Regions from separate parts of the Streptomyces boninensis genome, predicted to be linked through region 1. Evidence: riboswitches for the same ligand, from Rfam matches in the RefSeq annotation. Region 1 holds a riboswitch; each other region holds the start of a gene.
The links. Region 1 has a riboswitch for cobalamin ahead of ACNNMR_RS40500 (ABC transporter substrate-binding protein). Riboswitches for the same ligand answer to the same signal wherever they lie in the genome.

Region 1 (3,245 bases):
AGGAAGGCCGCGCCGAGCAGCGCGGCGGCGGGCAGCGCCCGCCGGTGGTCGGCGCCCACCAGCAGCCGCACCACATGCGGCAGGATCAGGCCTACGAAACCGATCTGGCCGCTGACCGCGACGATCGCCCCGATCATCAGCGCGACCAGGGTGAAGATCGCCGCGCGGAAGCGGTGCACGTCCAGACCGAGGGCGGCGGCGGCCTCCTCGCCCGCCAGCAGCAGGTTCAGCGGGCGGCTGACGCCGAGCAGCACCGCCGTCCCGGCCAGCACTGCCACGGCCGGGATCCACACCATCGTCCAGGTGGTGCCGGCCAGCCCGCCGAGCATCCAGCGCAGCGCCGACTGCGTCTTGTGCGGGTCGTTGGAGGTGACGACGAGGAAGCTGGCCACGGCCGACAGCACCTCGGCCATGGCCACCCCGGCGAGCACCAGCCGCACCGTGGTCATCCGCCCGCCGGAACGGGCCAGGAAGTAGACGGCGATCAGCGCGGCCAGCGCACCGCAGAAGGCCGCCAGCGGCAGCGAGAACATGCCGAAGAACGTCAGGTTCAGCACCAGCACCAGCACGGCCCCGACGGTCGCCCCCGATGACACCCCCAGCAGCATCGGATCGGCGAGCGGATTGCGCACCAGCGCCTGCAGCGCCATCCCCGCCACCGACAGGCCCGCCCCGACCACGGCGCACATCAGCACCCGCGGCAGCCGTACGTCGACGACGATCGTCTCCCGCACCGGCGTCCACGCCGGGTCGGCCAGCGCCGGATGGATCCGGTGCAGCAGGATGCGCCAGACCTCACCGGCGGGCAGCCCGGTCGTGCCGACCATCAGGCCCGCGGTGGCCGCCACGACGACGAGGCCGCCGAGCGCGGCCAGCACGACGGCGTACGGCAGGACCCGGCGGCGCGGCCCCGCGGGCACCGGACGGACCTCCGCGGCCACCGGCGCCTGCGTCGCCTCACTCACCGTCGAAGCGCCCGGGATGCAGCTGCCGGGCGAGCGACTCCACGCCTGCCGGGGCGCGCACGCCCAGCAGCGTCGAGGACAGCGGCAGCACGGCGAAGCGCTTGTGCTTGATGGCCGGTACGTCCTTGAGCGCCGGGTTCGCCAGCAGGAACTTCTTCTTGTCGGCGACCGGCTGATCCCCGTAGTCGTAGATCACAATGACCTCGGGCGCCCGCTCGGCGACCTGCTCGAACGACACATCGCCGAAGGACTTGTCCAGGTCGGCGAAGAGATTCACGCCGCCCGCCCGCTTGATCATGTCGTTGCCGACCCCGGCGCCGCCCGCCGTAAAGGCGGTCTTGTCGCCGCTGTCGTAGACGAAGACGCGCGTCGGCTTCACCCCGTCGACCTTCGCCGCCACCGACTTCAGGGTGCCGTTCAGCTTCTTCAGCTCCCGCTCGCCCCGCTCCCGTACGCCGAAGACCTCGGCGACCTCGCGGATCTCCTTCGCCATGGTGGTCATCGTCACCGGTCCGTCGGCGCAGTCCTCGATATTGAGGCGGCTGGCGATGCCCGCCTTCTTCAGGGCCGCGCGGGAGCGGCCGTCCTCGTGGAAGGCGGAGTTGAAACCGCCGTAGACGAAGTCGGGTTCCGCCGCCAGCACCGTCTCGTACGACGGATACTCATCGGCCAGCACCTTGATCCCGCGGTACGCGTCCCGGTAACCGGGGAGGATCTTGTCGTCGAGATAGGCCGTGCCGACCATCGACTTCTGCAGCCCGAGGGCCAGCATGATCTCGGTGGTGTGCTGGTTCATGGAGACGGCGCGCTGTGGCGGCCGCTGATAGGTGGTCTTCACCCCGCAGTTGGTCTGCGTGACCGGAAAGCCCTTCGCGGGGGCGCCGGATGCGGTGCCACCCGCAGGGGCGGGGCTTCCGCAGGCGGAGAGCAGCAGGGCGGCGGCCGTCGCGGCCGCCGGCAGGGTGAGCGAGCGTATGCCCGTCATGCGGCAAATGCCTTCCTCCTCTGGGGAAATCCGCCCCAGTTCCAGTGAGGAGGCGACCGCGTGAGTCTCCTGGCTCTCGGGTCGTAGCCGCACCCGGCCTTCCCACCCGCGGCGCGGGCAGTGGCTGTTTCGGGCTGAGCTCGCCGATCACAGTGGCGGGACCGCGCCGGATTCACACCGGCTTCCTCGTTCCGCCGTCGCCTTGTCGCGGGCCACTATACGGCCCGCGGCCACGGCGCGTGCCCCCGGTCACCTGGCGCTCAAGTGGGACGCGATGAGTACCGCGGAAGCTGTGATGCGCACCTCCCGTCACGAGAGAGGAACCCAGCGATGGCAGTCACAGAACCCGGTGGCGCGGCAGCCCCGACGGCGGCCGGCGCCGCGCAGGCGGCGGGCGCGCTGCTCGAACTCGCGAATGGCTATGTGTACTCGGCCGCCCTGAACGCCGCCGCGCGCTTCGGCATCGCCGACCACCTGGTGGCGGGCCCGCGCACGGCGGCCGACCTCGCCGAGGCCGTCGAGGTGCACGCCCCGCACCTCTACCGGCTGCTGCGCTACCTCGCCACCAAGGGCGTCTTCCGCGAGGACGACGAAGGCCGCTTCCACCTCACCACGCTCGCCCAGCCGCTCCGCGCGGATGTGCCGATGTCGCTGCGCGACACCATCATCGTGCACGGGGAGCCCCCCTTCTGGGAGCCGGCGGGCCGCCTGCACGAGGCCGTACGGACCGGCACCACCGCCTTCGAGGTCCAGCACGGCATCCCGTTCTACGACTACGTCGCCGCCCACCCGGACTTCGGCAAGGCCTTCAACGCCAGCATGGCGTCGGTCTCCGAGGCGCTGAGCAATCACGTCGCCGGCGCGGTGGACGTCTCGGAGGCCAAGAGCGTCGTCGACGTGGGCGGCGGGCGCGGCGGCCTGCTGGCCGCGCTGCTGCGGCGCAATCCGCAGCTGACGGGGACCCTGTTCGAGCTGGAGAATGTGCTGGCCGGGCACGTACTCGACGTGCCGGAGCTGGCCGGCCGCTGGCAGACCGAGGCGGGTGACTTCTTCACCTCCGTCCCGGCGGGAGCCGACGTGTACTTCCTCAAGCACGTGCTGGCCAGCTGGCCGGACGAGCAGTGCGTACGGATCCTGCGCACCTGCCGCGAGGCGATGCCCGCGCACGCGCGGCTCGTGGTGGTCAACCCGATGATCCCGGCCGGCAACGACCCGCACCCGGGCAAGACGGTCGACATGCTGATGATGACCGTACTCAACGGGCGGAACCGCACCCGCGCCGAGCACGAGGAGCT
Region 2 (3,245 bases), 3.5 Mb from region 1:
GATGCCCGCGTTCTTCAGCGCGGTGAGGCCGGTGGCCTGGTCGCCTGGGGCGCAGCGGATGATGGTGTCCCCGCCGAGCTCCTGGAAGTCGATGATGACGGTGACGCCGTCCGCGTCCGGGCAGTAGCCGGGCGTGCCCTTGCTGGGGTCGATGGCGTACGCCTTGGCCGGCGCGGCGACGTCGGTGGCGACGCCGACGGCCGCCGAGGTGCCGACCAGCGCCAGGGCGAGCGCCGCCGCGCGCAGGGCTCGTGCCGTACGGGGGGCGGGTCTTTGCTTTCGCTTCAGCTTGGTGAACTTCACGCCTGAGTTCCTTCCGTTCCGGCCTTGCGCCGGTTCGCCGTCCGATAGGTCACATAGCCGCCGCCGATCAGCAGCGCGGAGCCCGCCGCCCACGGCAGGACCGCGGCGCCCGTGGCGGCGAGGCCGCCGCCGGAGCCGGAGCCGCCGGTCGAGCCGCCCGTTCCGCCGCCGACGGAGGCCGGGGAGGGGTGGCCGGACGGGGGCAGGCCGCTGGGGTTCGCGCCGCCTGCGTCGCCCGGGGTGGCCGAGTCGGACGGGTCCGGGCCGCCGCCGGAGCCGCCGTTGTCGCCGGAACCGCCGTCGCCCGCGCCGCCGTTGTCGCCCGTACCCCCGTTGTCGCCGGGGCCAGGGCCGGGGTCGGGGTCGGTCTCGCCGATCTTCCCGAGCGGCACCTGGGCGAGCGCGAGCAGCGCCTGCGGGGTGGCCCGGCGCCACTGGTCGCGCTGGAAGTCTTCGATGCCGTCGCTCTGCGCGGAGGTCAGCGAGTCGTTGTTGTACGCGATGGCGCCCGCCTCCGCCTTCGCCTTGCCGCCGTTGGCCTCGGTGAGCTGGTGGCCCGCGACCCAGTCCGCGGCCTTGTCCGCCTCGGCCTGGTGGCCGGCGGCGGCGAGGGCCTGGCCGGCCAGGCCGGTGCTGTTGGTGTTGGCCGCGGCGGTCGGTCCCGAGCCGCCGAAGGAGCCGTTCGCGGCCTGCTTCTGCCGCAGCCACTTGGCGCCCTTGTCGGCGGCCGCCTGCGCCCCCGGCACTCCGGCATCGGCGGCTGCGATCAGTGCATGCACGGCCATCCCCGTCGAGTCGGGGTCGATGACCGCCTTGCCGTTCTCGGCGTCGCAGTCGCCGGTGACGGCCGAGCCGCCGAAGGCGTACGGGTAGAGGCGGAAGCCGCCCGCCGAGCACTGCTGGTCGATGAGGAAGTCGACCGCGTTCTGCGGCACGCCGCCGCTGCGGGCGAGGCCGAGGACGGCCAGGGACTGGCCGAAGGTGTTGGAGTTGTCCACCGACGGGGCGTTGACCTTGTCCTTGACCCGGCCGTCCTCCAGGCCCTTGTCGGAACCGGCGATCAGGTCGAGGGTCTCCTGGCGGAGGTTGTACGCGCCGAACTTCTCCGGGTCGGACTTGGTGATCACGGCGGCGTACAGCAGCTTGGCGGTGGCGCCGGCGACGCGCTGGCCCTTCTCGCCCCAGGCGTCGAGGCTGTTGTAGTCGCGTACGTGAACCTTGAGCGCGTCCGTGATCCTCGTGGCCGTGTCCGGCTCGGCGCCGGTGGCCTTCAGCGCCATCAGCGTGTCGACGGTCAGGCCCCAATCGGCGCCGGCGAAGCCGGGTATGCCGCCGTCCTCCCCCACCTCGCCCGCCTGCCAGCGGGCGGCGGCCACGGCCGCGTCGGCGTTCGCGTCGGCCTGTGCGTCGTGCGCGCCGAGCAGTGGCAGCGACAGCGCGAGTGCCGCCGCGCCTGCTGTGCCGGCGGCCGTGCGCACGCCGGGTCTGACCCCGACCATGCGGGTTCCCCTCCCAGGAAGGATCCGCAGCCGGAGAAGGGCCGGTCCCGCAAAAAGGCCCCTGCGCGCGCATTCGCCGGGCGAATGACGGCAAGGGGCCGCGGTGCGGGGGACCGGGGCTCCATGCTGCAGACCGTGACAGTAAGAAGCGGTGCACGTGCCGCGGCAGGCATTCCGACTCGCGGCAAGTGGTGCGGTGCCGCTCACGGTTGCAGGTCAGTGCCGGATTTCCACCGGCTTCCCCTGTTCGCGTACGCATTCAGTTGTAAGTCCGCCCGCAGGCGGATCAGGCGTAGCATACGCGCCTTTGTGCGAAGACCGCCACAGTGCCCGAAAGCGCTGTCACAGCGGCTTCAACTCCAGGTCGTCCTGGCGCCCGTAGGACGCCCGTCGGGTGGCCCGGCGCAGGATCGCCAGGACCGCCGGGCCCAGGGTCAGGATCGCGGCAGTGTTGGTGATGGCCCGACCCGTGTCCCAGCCCGCGGTGGAGGTGAGCAGGGTGAAGACGGCGAAGCGGTGCAGGTTCTCCAGCACCGGATCGCCGGGGACGTAGGAGATGTGGCCGTCGTGGTACGGGACTTCGGCGTGGGTGATGAAGGGCCAGAACCACAGGTTCATCAGGAAGCCGAAGACGTACGAGACGGCGATCCCGTACCCGACCAGCATCGCGATCTCCGCCTTGCCGCTGACCCTGCGCGGCAGCAGCCCCGCCCCCATGCCGATCCACGCCGAGCACAGCATCTGAAACGGCAGCCACGGCCCGACCCCGGCGGTCAGCAGCGCGGAGGCGAACAGCGACGTACATCCGAGCACGAAGCCGAAGCCGGGCCCGAAGACCCGGCCGGCCAGGACCAGCATGAAGAACACTGTCTCGATGCCCGCGGTCCCGGCGCCGAGCGGCCGCAGCGCGGCGTTGATGGCGGAGAGCACCCCGAGCATGGCCAGGGCCTTGGAGTCCATGCCGTTCTCGGAGAGTTCGGCGAGCACCACGATGATCAGGATCGGCAGGATGCCCATGAAGACGAACGGGGCGTCCGGGCCGTGCTGCATGCTCTGCGGCTTCACCCGTACCAGCAGCGGCCAGACGAACATCATCAGCCCGGCGAGGGAGGCGAGCGTGAGCACGACGGCGGACCGGGGGCCGACGCGGATGACCTGGTCGGCGCGGTCCCACCGGCGCAGCTTCTTCGGCGTTTCCTCCGCCGCCGTGCGCGGCGTCATCGCAGCTCCCCGGCCAGTGCGGTACGGACATCGGCGACCGTGAGCCAGTCCGCCCCGAGGATCTTCGCGACCTGGGGTGCGAAGGCCGGGGAGCCGCCCAGCACTTCGGTCGTCGACCCGTCGGAGACGATCTCGCCCTCGGCCATGACCACCACCCGGTCGGCGACGGTGGCGACGAACTCGACGTCGTGGGTGGCGACGACGACGGAGCGGCCCTCGGCG
Region 3 (3,245 bases), 2.6 Mb from region 1:
AGGTGACGGCCGTACGGACCGTGGAGTCCAGTGCCGCCCAGTCCATCTCGCCCGCGTCGGCGTCCAGATGCGCCGCCAGGTTTACGGACCCCAGGTTGCAGACCGCCGTCTCGCCGTCGTCGCTGACCTCGAGGATCTCGGTGCAGAGGTTCGAGGAGTGGATGACGGCGCCCGGCTCCGCGGTCTGGTTGGAGACGCGGTTGGCGGCGTCCTTGAAGGTCATCCAGCCGTTGCCGGTCTGGGCGAGGGTGCGCATCATGCGGCCGTAGAGCTGGCGGGCCGGGAGCTGTCGGTCGTAGCGGCCCTCTTTTTCCGCCTTGCGGTACGCGGCGTCGAACTCCTCGCCGTACAGGTCGACCAGCTCCGGCACCTCGCTCGGGGAGAAGAGCGACCAGACCTCGTCGGCCGCCACCCGGCGCATGAACTCGTCCGGGATCCAGTGGGCGAGGTTGAGGTTGTGGGTGCGGCGGGCGTCCTCGCCGGTGTTGTCGCGGAGCTCCAGGAACTCCTCGATGTCGGCGTGCCAGGGCTCCAGGTAGACGCTGGCGGCGCCCTTGCGGCGGCCGCCCTGGTTCACCGCGGCGACCGAACTGTCCAGCGTGCGCAGGAACGGGACGATGCCGTTGGAGTGGCCGTTGGTGCCGCGGATCAGGGCGCCGCGGGAGCGGATGCGGCTGAACGGGAGGCCGATGCCGCCGGCGTGCTTCGACAGCTTCGCGACCTGGTGGTAGCGCTCGTAGATCGAGTCGAGCTCGTCGAGCGGGGAGTCCAGCAGGTAGCAGGACGACATCTGGGGGTGGCGGGTGCCGGAGTTGAAGAGGGTGGGGGAGGAGGGGAGGTAGTCGAGGCGGCTCATCAGGCCGTAGAGGGCCTCGACCTCGGTGAGGGCGCGGGGTGAGGTGTCCTCGGCGAGGCCGCAGGCGACGCGGAGGAAGAAGTGCTGGGCCGTTTCGGTGATCTGACGCGTGGTCGGGTGCCGGAGGAGGTAGCGGGAGTGGACGGTGCGCAGGCCGAAGTAGCCGAAGCGGTCGTTGCGCGCCTCGTCGATGAGGGAGTCGAGGCGGGCGGCGTGGGTCCGTACGAAATCCGCGGTGGAGTCGGCGATCAGGCCCTCGCGGTGGCCGAGGGCGATGGAGGCGGAGAAGGTCTGCACGCCCTGGCTCGCGGCCTCGTCGGCGATGGCGCGGGTGAGGAGGCGGGCGGCGAGGCGGGAGTACTCCGGCTCGTCGCCGATGAGCCCGGCGGCGGCCTCGGTGGCGAGGTCGCGCAACTCCGCCGCGTCGGAACCCGGATGGCGGCCGCGCAGCGCCGCCGCGGCGACCCGGCCGGGGTCGGTGGCGGGGAGGTCGGCGGTGAGGTCGGTCAGGGTGCGCAGCAGGGCCTCGCCGGCGCGGTCGGCCTCGGCCGGCGCCGCTGAAGCAGGTTCCGCGGGGGCGGAGGGTGCGATGGTCACGGGTGGTGCTCTCCCTCGCTCGGCAGTGGGCCGCGAGGGGTGGGGCGCGACGGGCGGCCTACGGGCATGCCGAAGTCGCGCTTGGCACGCCACATAGGCGTCCGCCGGCCCATTCCACGAGGCCCGGACGTCAGGTGACAGCTGCCGGCAGGTGCTCGGACTCGCGATTTCCGCGCATGCGCGGGCATCGCATACCGTTGCGGGACAGTTCCGGATTCGCACCGGATTCCCCTGCTGCGGCAGCGAGCACGAGCATACATCTTGGGTACGCCAACGCACGCACCCCCCACATGTTGTGTCGGAGTGTCAGCTAGAGGGCGAGCTCGTAGGTCAGCAGTGTGAGGTCGCTCTCGGCGACGGGGCTCCAGTCGCGCTCCGGGGTGCGGACGAACCCCAGCCGTTCGTACAGCCGGTGGGCCGACTTCATGCGTGCCTGGGTGGAGAGCACCAGGCTCCGCGCGCCCTGCTCGCGGGCGCGCTCGATGCAGGCCCGGACCAGGGCCTCACCGATGCCGCGGCCGCGCCCGGCCGGCGCCACGACCAGCATGCGGAACTCGGCGCTGCCCGCGACCCGGAGGTCGGAGTATGCGGTGCCGGGTGCCGCGTACGTGACCGAGCCGAGGATCTCGCCGGACTCCTGCGCCCGCGCGACGAGCAACTCGGCCTTCGCGGCGCGGCTGGCGGAGTCGCGGAGCACGCCGAGGTAGCTGTCGTTCTCGCCGAAGGTGAGCAGGCCGTCGTCGAGAAAGACGCCTGCGACCAAGTCGCCGACCTGGTCGTAGTCGGCAGGAGTGGCGGGAGCGATGGTGATGTCCATGAGCCGAGTCTCCCTGATGGTCATCAGTGCGCGTCAGTGCGCGCCCGACGCGGCCTTCTCCGCCTCCGGTGCGGGCCGGGCCGGGGCAGCCGCCGGGGCATCCGCCGTGTAGTCCTCCGGCGAGGTCTCGTCGATGCCCGCCGGGGCCTTCGCCGCCCGCAGGATGACCGTGCCGACCACCGTGACCACCACGTTCAGCACGAACGCCGTCAGGCCGATGTAGCCGATCTCGCCGATGCCGGGGATCTCGTCCGACGAGCCGCCGAAGTGCTTCTGCGTCGGCGAGGCGACCCCGTACGCCGCGATCGTCCCGTACGCCATGCCGACCGCCCACCCGGCGAGCAGCGCCCAGCGGTGGAACCAGCGCGTGAACAGGCCGCCCACCAGCGCCGGGAAGGTCTGCAGGATCCAGATGCCGCCGAGCAGCTGCATGTTGATCGCCGCGGTCTTGTCCATGCCGAGGACGAAGACCAGGGCGCCGACCTTGACCAGCAGCGAGACCAGCTTGGAGACCTTGGTCTCCTGCTCGGGGGTGGCGTTGGGGCGGATGAAATCCTTGTAGATGTTACGGGTGAAGAGGTTCGCGGCGGCGATCGACATGATCGCCGCGGGGACCAGCGCGCCGATGCCGATGGCCGCGAAGGCCACGCCGGCGAACCAGTCGGGGAACATGTTCTCGAACAGCTGCGGGATCGCCAGCTGGCCGTTCTCCACCTTGATGCCGGCCGCGATGGCCATGAAGCCGAGCAGCGCCAGCAGGCCGAGCATCAGCGAATACAGCGGCAGGATGGTGGTGTTGCGGCGGATCACCTCGCGGCTGCGCGAGGAGAGCGTCGCGGTGATCGAGTGCGGGTACATGAAGAGGGCGAGGGCCGAGCCGAGGGCGAGGGTGGCGTACGTCCAGTGGCCCGGCTCGCTGGGCGCGACCTCGCCGCGGGGCTTGCCGGTGGCCGGGTTGGTGGCGCCGAGGGCGTC

Region 2: another riboswitch for cobalamin. It lies ahead of ACNNMR_RS25205 (hypothetical protein); the one in region 1 lies ahead of ACNNMR_RS40500 (ABC transporter substrate-binding protein).
Region 3: another riboswitch for cobalamin. It lies ahead of ACNNMR_RS29435 (ribonucleoside-diphosphate reductase subunit alpha); the one in region 1 lies ahead of ACNNMR_RS40500 (ABC transporter substrate-binding protein).

Annotation. Positions count from the first base shown of each region.
Region 1 is NZ_CP183837.1:8,991,764-8,995,008, forward strand. Features, by position in the region: gene ACNNMR_RS40495 (FecCD family ABC transporter permease) at 1-920, opposite strand, end outside; gene ACNNMR_RS40500 (ABC transporter substrate-binding protein) at 958-1,950, opposite strand; cobalamin riboswitch at 2,013-2,141, opposite strand; gene ACNNMR_RS40505 (methyltransferase) at 2,281-3,245, shown strand, end outside.
Region 2 is NZ_CP183837.1:5,509,990-5,513,234, reverse strand. Features, by position in the region: gene ACNNMR_RS25210 (flagellar hook-length control protein FliK) at 1-303, opposite strand, end outside; gene ACNNMR_RS25205 (hypothetical protein) at 300-1,802, opposite strand; cobalamin riboswitch at 1,949-2,097, opposite strand; gene ACNNMR_RS25200 (ECF transporter S component) at 2,145-3,023, opposite strand; gene ACNNMR_RS25195 (ABC transporter ATP-binding protein) at 3,020-3,245, opposite strand, start outside.
Region 3 is NZ_CP183837.1:6,410,764-6,414,008, forward strand. Features, by position in the region: gene ACNNMR_RS29435 (ribonucleoside-diphosphate reductase subunit alpha) at 1-1,453, opposite strand, end outside; cobalamin riboswitch at 1,582-1,722, opposite strand; gene ACNNMR_RS29440 (N-acetyltransferase family protein) at 1,764-2,270, opposite strand; gene mctP (monocarboxylate uptake permease MctP) at 2,304-3,245, opposite strand, start outside.